3 regions of the Peribacillus sp. NPDC055009 genome follow, and region 1 is predicted to be linked to each of the others. Evidence: riboswitches for the same ligand, from Rfam matches in the RefSeq annotation. Region 1 holds a riboswitch; each other region holds the start of a gene.
The links. A riboswitch is a leader RNA that binds a small molecule or an ion and turns the genes downstream of it on or off. The one in region 1 is predicted to bind cobalamin.

Region 1 (4,291 bases):
TAAAAAACCCTGATGATATACCTGATCAGGAACCAATTCCATCATATTCTGAAGTCTTTGATGATTTACCACAATCGCATTTGGACGGCAGTAACCAAGGGTTGAAGGAAAGTGACTTGAAAATTGGGGAATATGGCGAAACTGAAAATTACGATGCTACAATTGCCCTGATCGGCAGTTCCCATTCAGAGCATTGGTTAGGTGCCATTTTAGAAGCAACAAAAGATGATAATTATCGTGTATTGAATATGACTCGTTCAGGTACACGTTTTTCAACAGGTTATGCGGATGATGATTTGAAAGGTATCTGGGTCAATAATGTTCTCGATTATCTAAAGGATTCAGATGTAGATCTTGTCATTTCTCACGCCACAGCTTCTGATTCACCTAATAATAAAATACAACAACAAATGGTTGATCAGCTGCAGTATGTTAAAGATGAATATGGTATTGAAGTGTTAGCGGTTCGTGATGATCCAAGATATAGTTTTAATGTACTGGAATCATTAGAAACACATGGAATAGATGAAACAACAAAAAAAATGAATTCAGTAGATAATCAGAAAGACGAAAGCTTTTGGAGACAATTTGAAAAAGAGAATAAATCATTGCATAAAATTGACTTAACAGATTACTTTAAAGTGAACGGTAAATTTCAGCCCATTATTGGTAATGTTATAATTTACCGGGACAATAGGCATTTAACGAATACTTATTCTGAAAGTTTCGGACCTATTTTTGATGAAAAAATCAACGAGATAGGCTTAGATAGAAAGTAAGTATAGCTAAAGGGAGTTTTGTTTGGGTCTATTGGTTATCTGTATATAAAAAATCTGAGTTCTGTGTTTTACAGGGCTCGGATTTTTTTTATGAACTTGTTTAACCGCCCCATAAATCACAGAAAAAAACCCTGTTACTACGCGGAAGAACCGCATTGTAACAGGGTTTTTAGTTAGCGTCCCAGATAGGAATCGAACCTACGACCTACAGCTTAGGAGGCTGTCGCTCTATCCTGCTGAGCTACTGGGACATATAAAAAAGTCGACGACTTATTTATTATATTTCTTATAGGCAAACTTTTCAAGCTAATAGCACATACTTATGAAAAAAAATCCTCATAAATGCTTAACAGGTCACTAAGCTCTCGTCTTTCCCTTTTTTCATTTAATGGAATACTTTATTAATCACTAGTTTTCTGGTACTATTTTACTATAAAAAATTAGGAGAATGATAGTGGGGAAATATAGAGTGTTAAGGATGGTTGCATTGCTGGGGATTTTGATTTTACCTGCATGCTCACAAGAGATTTTAGAAGGTATAGGCACAAAGACAGCTGCACCGATTGCGGAAGATGACATCGAAGTGGTCGAAGCGGCGGATAATGGGGCAGGGCAGGAATTGGAGGGCCAGATCGATACGGGAGACTGGATAACGGCCGAGCCCGCCGTCCAGCTTCCAATCTTGATGTATCACAGCATTTCTGAAGGTAATCGCCTTCGGGTTCCAAGTGAGGAATTCCGGTCACAGATGGCTTGGCTTCGGGAGAATGGCTACTATACATTATCTCCTGAAGAGGCATTCCTCGTTTTAACCGAGAATCGGATGCCAAGTGAGAAGTGTGTCTGGCTTACTTTTGATGATGGCTATACAGATAACTTCACGGAGGCTTTCCCGATATTAAAAGAAAATGATATGAAAGCAACTGTCTTCATGATCGGGAAGTCCATTGATAAAGGTCATCACCTGACTGAAAATCAAATGATGGAGATGAGCAGGAATGGGATTTCGATCGAAAGCCATACTATCAACCATTTGGAGCTGAACCGCATGACGGCAGAGCAGCAAGAAGCTGAAATGGTCCAGTCTAAGAAGCTATTCGACCGTATTCTCGACCAGGACACGACAGTGCTTTCCTACCCGGTTGGCCGGTATAACGAAGAGACTCTCAGGCTGTCAGATGAAGCCGGATACAAGATGGCAGTCACTACCGAACCTGGGGGAGCTTCAAGGGAACAAGGGATGCATGCCTTGCATCGAGTTCGGATTTCACCCGGTTTATCAGTCGATGGGTTTGCTTCGTTGATTGAAAATGCTTCAAATCATTGAGTGTGGAAGGGTCATTTCGAACCTGTTCAGAAAAATCATATAATAATCGATTCTTACATGGTGTATAATGAAGGCAATGAAAATTATATACATATGAACGATTTGGTGTCGTAATGACTTAAAAGGGAAGCTGGTGAAATGCCAGCGCGGTCCCGCCACTGTATATGGGAGCTGACGGCTGTGTACCACTGTATGAAATATGGGAAGGTGCCGTTGACGATGACCATGAGCCAGGAGACCTGCCAAAATTCGTACACCTGTAACCTACGCGGATGGGAAGGTGTGTGGCAGACCCTAAGAAGTCCGTAATGATATTGTTGCCATACAAGCACCTTCCGTTTAACGGGAGGTGCTTTTTGTTTTGGGGCATCTTCCGGGATTATTGGGTGAAAGAAATTAAATAAAAAGATTGTGGGGAATGAAAATGAAGAAAATTTTTGGTCTGATATTGTTGATGTTGCTTACTGCAGGCATGATGGTCGGCTGCAGTGGAGCTACTGATGAAGGAAAAGAAAAGCAGCAAACGAAACATGCTCAACACGAAGCTTTCCCGATTACGATTAAAGATGCAACTGGGGAAAAAGTAACGATAGAAGAAAAACCGAAGAAAATCGTTTCGTTAATACCAAGTAATACGGAAGTGGTCTTTGCACTTGGGTTGGGTAAAAAGGTCATTGGTGTTTCCGATAATGATAATTACCCGGAAGAAACGAAAGAAATTGAAAAAGTTGGCGGAATGGAAATGAACACGGAGCTGATTGTCTCCATGAAGCCTGACCTTGTTCTTGCCCATGCATCAAGTGCCCATAATTCGAATGAGGGTTTACAGCAGCTTAAGGATGCTGGAATAGATGTCCTCGTAGTCAATGATGCACAAAGCTTTGACCAAGTCTATGAGTCTATTGAAATGATTGGACAGGCAACGGGTGAACATGACAAGGCAAACGAAATCGTTGCGGATATGAAAACGAAGCTTAAGGATATCGAGGAAAAGGCCAAATCCGTAAAGGAAGAGGATAGGAAGACCGTTTTAGTGGAAGTTTCGCCTTCACCGGAAATATACACACCGGGAAAAAATACTTTCATGAATGAGATGCTTACTATTATTTCAGCGGATAATGCTGCTGCTGACTTGGACGGTTGGGCAAAGATTGATGAAGAGTCGATGATTGCTGCAAATCCTGATGTCATCATTACAACTTATGGTTATTATACGAAAGATTCAGCAAATGAAGTGAAGGGCCGAAAAGGATGGCAAGACGTAAATGCTGTTAAGAATGGCCAAGTCTTTGATGTCCATTCTGACTTGGTGACCCGTTCCGGTCCACGCTTGATAGAGGGAGTAGAGGAACTTGCCAAATCAGTCTATCCGAACCAATTTAACAACTAAATGGACGTTTGCCTATTTGATTGCGTTTTTAATTTTGTTATTCGCAATGACGGTAGGCATTTCCTTTGGTTCGGTGTCAGTACCGATTCCCGTACTTTTACAAATAATCGGCAAGGAGATCTTTCATTTGCCGATTTCCGCTGATCCGGATGTGATGCTGACGAATATCGTGATGAACATCCGCTTGCCGCGTGTGTTGCTTGCGGGGTTGGTCGGGGCATCGCTGGCGATTGCGGGTGCGGCATTTCAGGGGCTGCTCCGGAACCCGCTCGCTGATCCTTACACATTAGGTATTTCATCAGGAGCATCGGTCGGCGCCGTATTGACAATATTCTTGAATATATCACTGCCGTTCATCGGTTTATACACTCTTCCGGCATTGAGCATTTTATGCTCAGTGCTCACGATGCTCTGCGTATTGACTTTTGCAAAAAAAATGGATCGATCGATGAAAGTGGAAACGATCATTTTAACGGGAATCATTTTCAGTTCGTTTTTAAGTGCCTTCATTTCATTGATGATTGCGCTGACGGGTGATGAATTAAGACAAATCATCGGCTGGCTGATGGGAAGCGTTTCAATGCGCGGATGGAATTATATTGCAATCATTTTGCCGTTTTTTATCATTGGTTCGTTGATCTTGATCATGAATACAAGCGAATTGAATGCGATGACTTTCGGGGAAGACCGGGCAAAACACTTAGGTGTGAATGTTAAGCGGCGGAAAATGTGGATCTTGATAGCCGGTTCGACATTGACAGGGGCAGCGGTAGCCGTTTCAGGGGCGATTGGCTT
Region 2 (4,291 bases), on a different contig from region 1:
TCAGGTAAATTCTTTTTTCCGGCACATATGACGGCCGGCATACCTTTGATGGAAAAGGTCAAATCTGTTCCTGGCGAAACGATCCTGACTATGTCAGTTCGTTCCATCAATTGTTTTAAAGGTTTCAAGGCCGTCTCCATTTTCCCGTAATCCATGTTGCATACATTCAAAAGAAAATCTTCGTACCTGTCGAAGGTCATGCCGGCTTTTTGCGCTGATGCGTTGGTGGGATAATTAAGCAAGACCCAACGTCGGTTGTTTACATAGAAAAGAGTGGGGGAATTCATAGCCTCCCCCTGAAGACGGTGCCTCTCGATGGGAACATCGGTCATTTCCACATCGTTTTCTTCCCCGGTGATGATGATTACCGCATCGATATCCTTATATTTCTTCAAGGCCCATTGCGAAGAGGTGTCAAGTTGTTCCTTTACATTCCCTTGTAACAGGTGGCGGCTTATTTCATCGTCTTCGAGTTCTACATATGGATAAGCACCCACTCTGTATATTTCATCAATCAGCTCTTTCAATAATGGTTTCGTATTGATATTCCCCCGTATGAGGATTCTCTCTTTTGGCTGTAATTGTATCGAATGATGAATCAGCCTGGCTGCAAGCTTCGTTATTCGCTCATCCTTCATCTGCCTGTCCCTTATTTTTCGAGGTCGCGAAGAGTTTGAAGAGCTTCTTCGACATGGCCTTTGACCTTTACTTTACGCCATTCTTTGACTACCATACCAGCCTTATCAATCAGGAAAGTTGAACGTTCAATGCCCATATACTCCTTGCCGAAGTTCTTTTTCAATTGCCACACATCAAATGATTCAGCCGCTTCATGATTTTCATCAGCCAGCAGCAGAAAAGGCAATCCATGTTTTTCGATGAATTTTTCATGACGTGCAGCTGGGTCTGGGCTGATTCCAATGATGACCGCGTTCAATTCCTCAAATTGCTCATTATGGTCCCGGAAATCACAGGCCTCCGTCGTGCAACCTGGCGTCATGTCTTTTGGATAAAAATATAAAACAATATATTTCCCCTTAAAATCCGATAGGGACACCATTTCACCATTGTTTGCAGGGAGCTTGAAATCAGGTGCTTTTTCTCCAATTTTAACAGTCATATTGAACCCTCCATTTCTTTCATTATGGTAAGAGTACCCAATAATCGAAAGAAACACAACTTTCATTTATCCTTCCTATCTTTGTGCTCCAAATCGATCACCGTCCGGATCACGAACGCTGCCGGCAGTGTATAACCGATGAAAGCCTGAATCGTAGCTATCATCCTGCCCATTCCAATCGGGGCTATATCTCCATACCCTACAGAAAACATCGTCATCGCACTAAAATAAAAAGAAGTCTTCAACTGTTCATAGAAAGTGCCATCCAATCGATTGCCCATATCAAGAATCACCGAATGATTCTGAAGTTCGTATAATAAATAAATCAGTGCAAATCCAACTAATATCGTCGCATATAAATTGCCAAGCCACAGCATATCCTCCAGAGAAAACTTCTTTCCTCCCGACTCGACAAGAAATAACGTACGAATGCTCATCACCATGCAAAAAATGATTCCTGCAATCAAGATGTAGAAAGTCATCCCCCACGCCCCATTTCAAAACGCCACTTCCTCTATACATACTCCCTGTCCAAACAATATATTCTTTTTTAGGAACAGACCTCATCCTTATCACCCACACACCTTATAACCGGATACTTTTCCTGAATCGTTTTTCCATGTTGACCCTTTTGGTCGGATATGTTAAGATTGTCTAAATTTTTATAATAGTTTTTATTTTATAAATTTTTAACCTGCAAACAGTTATCAAGGCAGGTTTTGTCAAATTTCATATGTGGAAATAGGTTCCTAGTTTTTAATTAGGATTAAAAGGGAAGTCCGGTGTAATTCCGGGACGGTCCCGCCACTGTAATGGGAGTGTTAGCGCCATCCAATATGCCACTGATCAACGGATCGGGAAGGCCCGCCGCTAATGTTAATCCCTAAGTCAGGAGACCTGCCTATTTCGACAACACTGTTTTAACCTACGGGAGATAGGGAGGTGTTAGGGACCTTATAATTGTAAGGGGCATTTTGCATGCCTCTTTATTTTAAGCATTTCTAACCATCTCTTTTGACGGTTAGGAATGCTTTTTTTATTGCTCAATTAAATGAATATAGGAGGATGGGAATATTGAAAAGCAGTAGTTTGGGTTACCCTCGAATCGGGGAAGATCGTGAATGGAAACGTACATTGGAAGCTTACTGGTCCGGTAAAATCGATGAAGCAGAATTTACGGCACAACTAAAAGCCATCCGTTTAGGCAACTTACAAAAACAGAAGAAACGAGGCATTGATATCATTCCTGTCAACGACTTCACTTTCTATGATCAAATGCTCGATATGTCCGTAATGTTCGGTCTTGTTCCTGAACGTTATTCAGCCTATGAAAGCGGAAGCGTTCCCCTTTCCGTTTATTATTCAATGGCTCGCGGAAACAATGATGAAGTCGCTTCCGAAATGACGAAATGGTTCAATACGAACTATCACTATATTGTCCCTGAATTAAAGGTGCCACAGCTGACGTTAACGGAAAATAAACCACTTGCAGCATATCGGGAAGCCAAGGAAAAGCTAGGAATTGAAACAAAGCCCGTGTTGATCGGTCCTTATACTTTCATCTCCCTTTCCAAAGGCTTCAAAAAACAAGATATCCCTGGCATCATCCTGAGCCTGCTTCCCCTATACACGCAAATCCTCCGGGAGTTGGAGCAAGAAGGCGTGAAGTGGGTTCAAATGGACGAACCTTCACTTGTTTCATCGATTTCCAAAGAAGATATGCAAACTGTTACTTACCTCTATGAAAAACTGAATGAAGCAGCACCAAACCTGAACATCATGCTACAAACATACTTTGATGCCGTGGAACATTACCAGGAAGTCATCGAATTACAAGTCCAAGGAATCGGTCTTGATTTTGTACATGACAAAGGGAGGAATCTAAGCAACCTGGAAGCATTCGGCTTTCCGAAGGACAAAGTGCTTGCTGCAGGTTTGATTGACGGAAAAAACATTTGGCTTTCTGATTTATCGAAAAAAATCCAATTGATCGAGACTCTTAAGACAATGGTAGCCGAAGACCGAATCTGGCTTCAGCCCTCTTGTTCCTTGCTTCATGTCCCGGTGACCGTTCGTAATGAAACCGCCCTATCAAACGAAGTGAAAGAGGCCCTTGCTTTCGCTGATGAGAAACTCGAGGAAATCACACTCTTGGTCAAAGGGAATAATCAAGGCTTTGAAGCAATCGCCGAGAAAGTCGATGCAAATAAATTCACGCTTCAAACGTTAGCAAGTTCAAATGCCCGGAATCACGGAACTGTAAAATCCAATGTCGAAAAGGTTAAAACCAGGACCGCCGGCCGTCAGCTTCCATTTAAAGAGCGTTACCAAAAACAACAGGCATTTTTCAAATTGCCTTTTCTTCCTTCGACTACGATCGGCAGCTTTCCGCAGACATTTGATGTTAAACAAGCACGCGGGAAATTCAAAAGAGGAGAATGGACCGCTTCGCAATATGAAACATTCGTTAACGAAGAAATCGGCAGGTGGATCGAAATCCAAGAAGAAATCGGTTTGGATGTCCTTGTTCATGGGGAATTCGAACGAACGGATATGGTTGAATACTTCGGCCATAAGTTAGGTGGATTCGTCTTTTTAGAAAAGGGGTGGGTACAATCCTATGGATCCCGCTGTGTGAAACCGCCAGTCATCTACGGCGACATCCATTTCATCGAACCGATGACAGTCAGGAAAAGTGTATACGCACAATCACTGACGAAGAAGACGGTAAAGGGAATGCTTACAGGTCCTGTTACGATTTTGAACTGGTCATTTGTCCGTGATGATATTTCCAGGGAGAATGTATGCTATCAGCTGGCACTCGCTTTGGAAAAAGAAGTCATTGCATTGGAATCCGCTGGAATCAAAATGATTCAGGTCGATGAGCCTGCACTTAGAGAAGGTCTGCCATTGAAAAAAAGCGATCGCGACGAATATTTGAACTGGGCTGTGAATTCGTTCTTGATATCGACATCAAGCGTGGAGGATACAACCCAAATTCATACGCATATGTGCTATTGCGACTTCAACAGTTTCATGGATGTCATCTCCTCCCTCGACGCCGATGTAATTTCCATCGAAACATCCCGCAGTCATGGGGAGCTTGCTTCCGCATTCGAGGAAAAAACATATGAAAAAGGTATTGGTCTAGGTGTGTATGACATTCACAGC
Region 3 (4,291 bases), on a different contig from region 1:
TTGAAGTATTTAAAAAGCCGCTCATTTGGATGGGCATTTTGCTTATACTCCCCGACAATGTCCGTAATCAGTTCAACAAGCTGTTCCGGTTCAATGCCTTCCGCCACCGGCTGACCCGGATGGGCTGTTCTTCCAACCGGTTTAGCTCCAAGAAATAAGTCGAACTTCCCTTTTCGGAAGACAATCCCGATATCATCCATCACAGCACTATAACAAGCCATCCCACACCCATTAAAACCGATGTTCAGTTCCTTGGGCATTTTCATTCCGCCAAGCACCCGGTGTATTTCGTCCGCATAAGGAATGGATTCCGCTTTTTCACCATCACAGAAATCACAGGCTTTTAATGTCAGTACATCTCCAATCGGCGACAAAAGAAAGTTTGCTGATTGCAATTTCCCCGTTATGACTTCCGGATCCGTTGTCGGAATCTTTAAGACGATTTTATGATTTGGCGTGTATTCCATCGTTCCCTTTTCCCCAACAACTTCCGCAAGTGTCATCATTTGTTTGGGAGTGAATTGTTTATTCGCCACACCTGGACTAACGGCAAGTTCGAATACCGACTCCATTTTTTGCTGAACAATCGGCTGAATGGATTGCTTAACGGTTTGACCCTTGACTCTTGACAGGGCCTCCATTGCCATTTCAAAGGAAGCTGGCTTCTTTTCTGGTGCTTTTGTAAGTAATCCAACTCCTCCAGCGGACTCGGTTAAGGTCTCTTGATCTAATGCCCACGGTTCCGCTTCTTTTTGCAGTCGCTGATGCGGCTTCAATGTTTGCTTTTCCGAATTCAAAGTATATTTTCTCTGATAGCCTCTTGGTGTGATGATTTTGTCATCATATAAAAAGGTGGATGAATTACCGATAATGACGGTGGTCAACATTCCAATATCGTGATTCAACATATCCTGCAAATTGGTTATGACAATATCCTGCCTATCGCGATAAGCACTTTTCACCAACCCGACAGGTGTATCCGGCGAGCGGTAGCGAAGGAGAATTTTCTGTGTTTCAACAATTTGCCGGGTCCGCCTGCCGCTGCGCGGATTATAAAGTGCAATGACAAAGTCTGCCATTGCAGCTGCTTCAACCCTTTTAGCGATCAGTTCCCAAGGAGTTAAATGATCACTGAGGCTGATCGTACACGAATCGTGCATGACTGGTGCCCCGAGTAAAGACGCACATGAGTTGATTGCAGAAATGCCAGGAATGACTTCAATGCCCACTCCAGTTTCTTCTTTCCAGCCTTTCTCAATCAATACTTCATAAACCAACCCTGCCATCCCGTAAACTCCGGCATCCCCACTGGAAATCACCGCCACTTTCTTTCCCAGCTCCGCTTGTTTCACTGCTTCCTGTGCACGTGATACTTCTTCAGTCATCCCCGTACTAATGATCGTTTGATCTGTAAGCAGTCCCTGAATGAGTTCAACATAAGTTTTATAACCAATGATGTAGTCACTTTCTTGAAGGGCTTCGACGGCACGTTTGGTAATGTGTTCAAAATTCCCGGGCCCAAAACCCACGACGAATAATTTACCGTTTGTACTCATTAAGACATCTCCTTTTACGCTTTGTTCTTTGAAATACCCGTATGAGCAGGAAAATCTGGATTAGGGGTCATTTCCCCATCATTGAATTGATAGATCATCTGTGGAACAAATTCACCATCATCGATATTACTGACGATCTGCCGACCGAATTCAGGCGTTTCCACTCGATACCAGTTTCCTTGGGGATAGGCAATCACAACGCAGGCATCCTTACATCTTCCGTTACAGCGTGTCCTGGTTGTATGGATTTTCAAATCAAGTCCCTTTGAAGTAATTTCATCGCGAATCGCTTGGGTTACTTCTTCCCCGCCCTTTTTCATGCAGCTGCTCCCATTACAAATCAACAGATGCGTATTTGTACCCATCAAGTTCCAAGTAGTCATCTTCTTCCTCCTGAGTTCAGGGAAAAGGCAAAATAAAAAACCTTAACATTAGAGTCAAGGTTTTAAAAAAACTATATGAATGAGAAGCCAAAGGCAAACATGCCAAATCCTTCCAAAATCGTCATAGTCCTTCTACCTTTCCCTCCGAAAAGTATCATGCAATTTTAAAAGCAGGTTTCCTGGCTTACGCTTCATTTTACTTTGTCCCTTCCCGGCATCATGCCAGTGGCTATCGACAATTTCATCAGCGTTTACAGTAGCGGGGGCTGCATCGGATTTTCACCGATTTCCCTATTATCCCTTGCTTATTCACACAAGGGCACTTTTAAAATGAAATATTTGGTTTTATTATACATTTCTAACTAACTTAATCTATCATATAACAACTTTATCAAAATTCAATAGTTTATTCCGACTGTTTAGAAAAGTTTAATAGTGTAAAACCAGTTAAAATCCTTTCCTTGCAACAAAATCCGTCCCGAAAAAAAAGATAGTGTAGCTGAAATTATTTCTTTATGGTACACTATACGAGAATTTTCAAAATAATTACATAAGTTTTATGGTGTTGAATTTCTCGGAATTCAACTTAAAAGGGAAGCCGGTGAAAATCCGGAGCGGTCCCGCCACTGTAAAGGGAAGTCCTATTACTTTAACTTTAATCCACTGTCAAATGAGATGGGAAGGATGTAATGGGATGATGAACCAAAGCCAGGAGACCTGCCATGAAACGTGAAACTGTTTCAGCCTACGAGGATGGGCGTGCGGATCAGGCAGAATGGCCCATGATTGCTTCATGCTGCAAAATTCCTGTTCATTACGCACTTCTTTCCTTTGAGAGAAGTGCTTTTTATGTTGGGCGCCGCTTTTCTTCTCAAGATTGATCAGAAAAATTTAAAAGTATTGAAAGGAGAAAGAATGAAAAGAACCAATTGGAAAATTATTTATTTTGTCATCTTATTGCTTTTTATCCCGAACCGGGCAATGGCCATGCATATCATGGAGGGCTTTTTACCCATTGAATGGGCTATATTCTGGTGGGCCGTGACGTTTCCATTTTTAATCTTAGGTTACCGGTCCATTAGGTCCAAAGTTAGGGAAAATCCAGAAACAAAAATGATACTTGGCCTATCGGGCGCATTTGTATTTATTTTATCGGCCCTAAAGATTCCTTCCGTTACGGGAAGTTCTTCACACCCTACCGGAGTTGGTTTGGGTTCCATATTATTCGGACCATTGGCCATGAGTGTCGTTGGCTCCATCGTTCTGTTATTTCAAGCTGTTTTACTGGCTCACGGAGGATTGACGACATTAGGGGCCAATGCATTTTCCATGGCCGTTTGCGGACCGTTCATTGCTTACTTTGTCTTCAAGGGCGCAACTAAATTGGGGTGGTCTTTTTCACTTGCCGTTTTCTTGGCAGCTGCTTTTGGAGATTTAGGAACCTATGTGGTCACTTCCGTTCAACTTGCTCTTGCTTTTCCTTCCGAGGTAGGAGGATTCATGGCCTCTTTCAGTAAATTTGCAGGTATTTTTGCCCTGACCCAAATTCCCTTGGCAATCAGTGAGGGGTTATTGACAGTCGTCGTAATGAATTTCTTGAAAAAATACAATCTAGGTGAATTGAAATTGCTGCGAGTTTTTTCTAAGGAGGCCCGTTAATATGAAAAAAAGTCTACTGCTGCTTTTCCTGGTTGTCATTCTTGCAACCATACCGTTAATCACCCAACAAGGAACGGAATTTGGCGGTGCCGACGGCGAAGCTGAGGAAGCCATCACTAAGATCCATCCGGAATACAAGCCATGGTTCAACAGTATATGGGAGCCGCCAGGTGCAGAAACCGAAAGCTTATTATTTGCGCTTCAAGCTGCAATCGGAGCCGGTTTCATTGGATACTTCATTGGCGTGATGAGACAAAGGAATAAGCAAACCAAACAAGAATTGACAGAAAAATCGAAGCATGTTACTCATTGATAAATATGCCTATTTCAATGGGCTAAAGGATGTTCATCCGTTGGAAAAGATGGTTTTTGCACTTTCCCTTTTGCTGTTTTCGTTAACGGTAAGGGATATGACCGTTTCGCTCATCACTTTTACGGTGATGAGCGCTTTAATCATTTTTGCGGCAAAAATCCCGCTTTCCTATTATCTGAAATTACTTCTATTGCCAGGATTTTTTATACTATCTGGAACAATTACCATCCTTTTTTCTTTCACAAGCGAATTTACTTCGATATCGAATATATGGTGGTCCTGGAAGGTCGGGAACTGGCAAATATTCATCAGCGATGACAGCGTCGGTACAGTGTCCAATTTGATCACTGTTGTATTCGGCAGTATCAGCTGTTTATATT

Region 2: it holds a riboswitch for cobalamin, as region 1 does, so the genes downstream of both, metE (5-methyltetrahydropteroyltriglutamate--homocysteine S-methyltransferase) here and ACWF5P_RS06135 (helical backbone metal receptor) in region 1, are expected to answer to the same signal.
Region 3: it holds a riboswitch for cobalamin, as region 1 does, so the genes downstream of both, ACWF5P_RS17680 ((2Fe-2S) ferredoxin domain-containing protein) here and ACWF5P_RS06135 (helical backbone metal receptor) in region 1, are expected to answer to the same signal.

Annotation. Positions count from the first base shown of each region.
Region 1 is NZ_JBSGVZ010000002.1:477,688-481,978, reverse strand. It holds partial or broken gene ACWF5P_RS06150 (acyltransferase family protein) at 1-779, shown strand, start outside; tRNA gene ACWF5P_RS06145 (tRNA-Arg) at 957-1,030, opposite strand; gene ACWF5P_RS06140 (polysaccharide deacetylase family protein) at 1,258-2,106, shown strand; cobalamin riboswitch at 2,193-2,367, shown strand; gene ACWF5P_RS06135 (helical backbone metal receptor) at 2,525-3,496, shown strand; gene ACWF5P_RS06130 (FecCD family ABC transporter permease) at 3,459-4,291, shown strand, end outside.
Region 2 is NZ_JBSGVZ010000036.1:12,204-16,494, reverse strand. It holds gene ACWF5P_RS26700 (aminopeptidase) at 1-638, opposite strand, end outside; gene bcp (thioredoxin-dependent thiol peroxidase) at 650-1,120, opposite strand; gene ACWF5P_RS26690 (potassium channel family protein) at 1,183-1,602, opposite strand; cobalamin riboswitch at 1,847-2,039, shown strand; gene metE (5-methyltetrahydropteroyltriglutamate--homocysteine S-methyltransferase) at 2,186-4,291, shown strand, end outside.
Region 3 is NZ_JBSGVZ010000012.1:12,459-16,749, reverse strand. It holds gene cobJ (precorrin-3B C(17)-methyltransferase) at 1-1,556, opposite strand, end outside; gene ACWF5P_RS17680 ((2Fe-2S) ferredoxin domain-containing protein) at 1,571-1,939, opposite strand; cobalamin riboswitch at 2,092-2,281, opposite strand; cobalamin riboswitch at 2,483-2,678, shown strand; gene ACWF5P_RS17675 (hypothetical protein) at 2,662-2,820, shown strand; gene ACWF5P_RS17670 (energy-coupling factor ABC transporter permease) at 2,855-3,598, shown strand; gene ACWF5P_RS17665 (energy-coupling factor ABC transporter substrate-binding protein) at 3,600-3,911, shown strand; gene cbiQ (cobalt ECF transporter T component CbiQ) at 3,898-4,291, shown strand, end outside.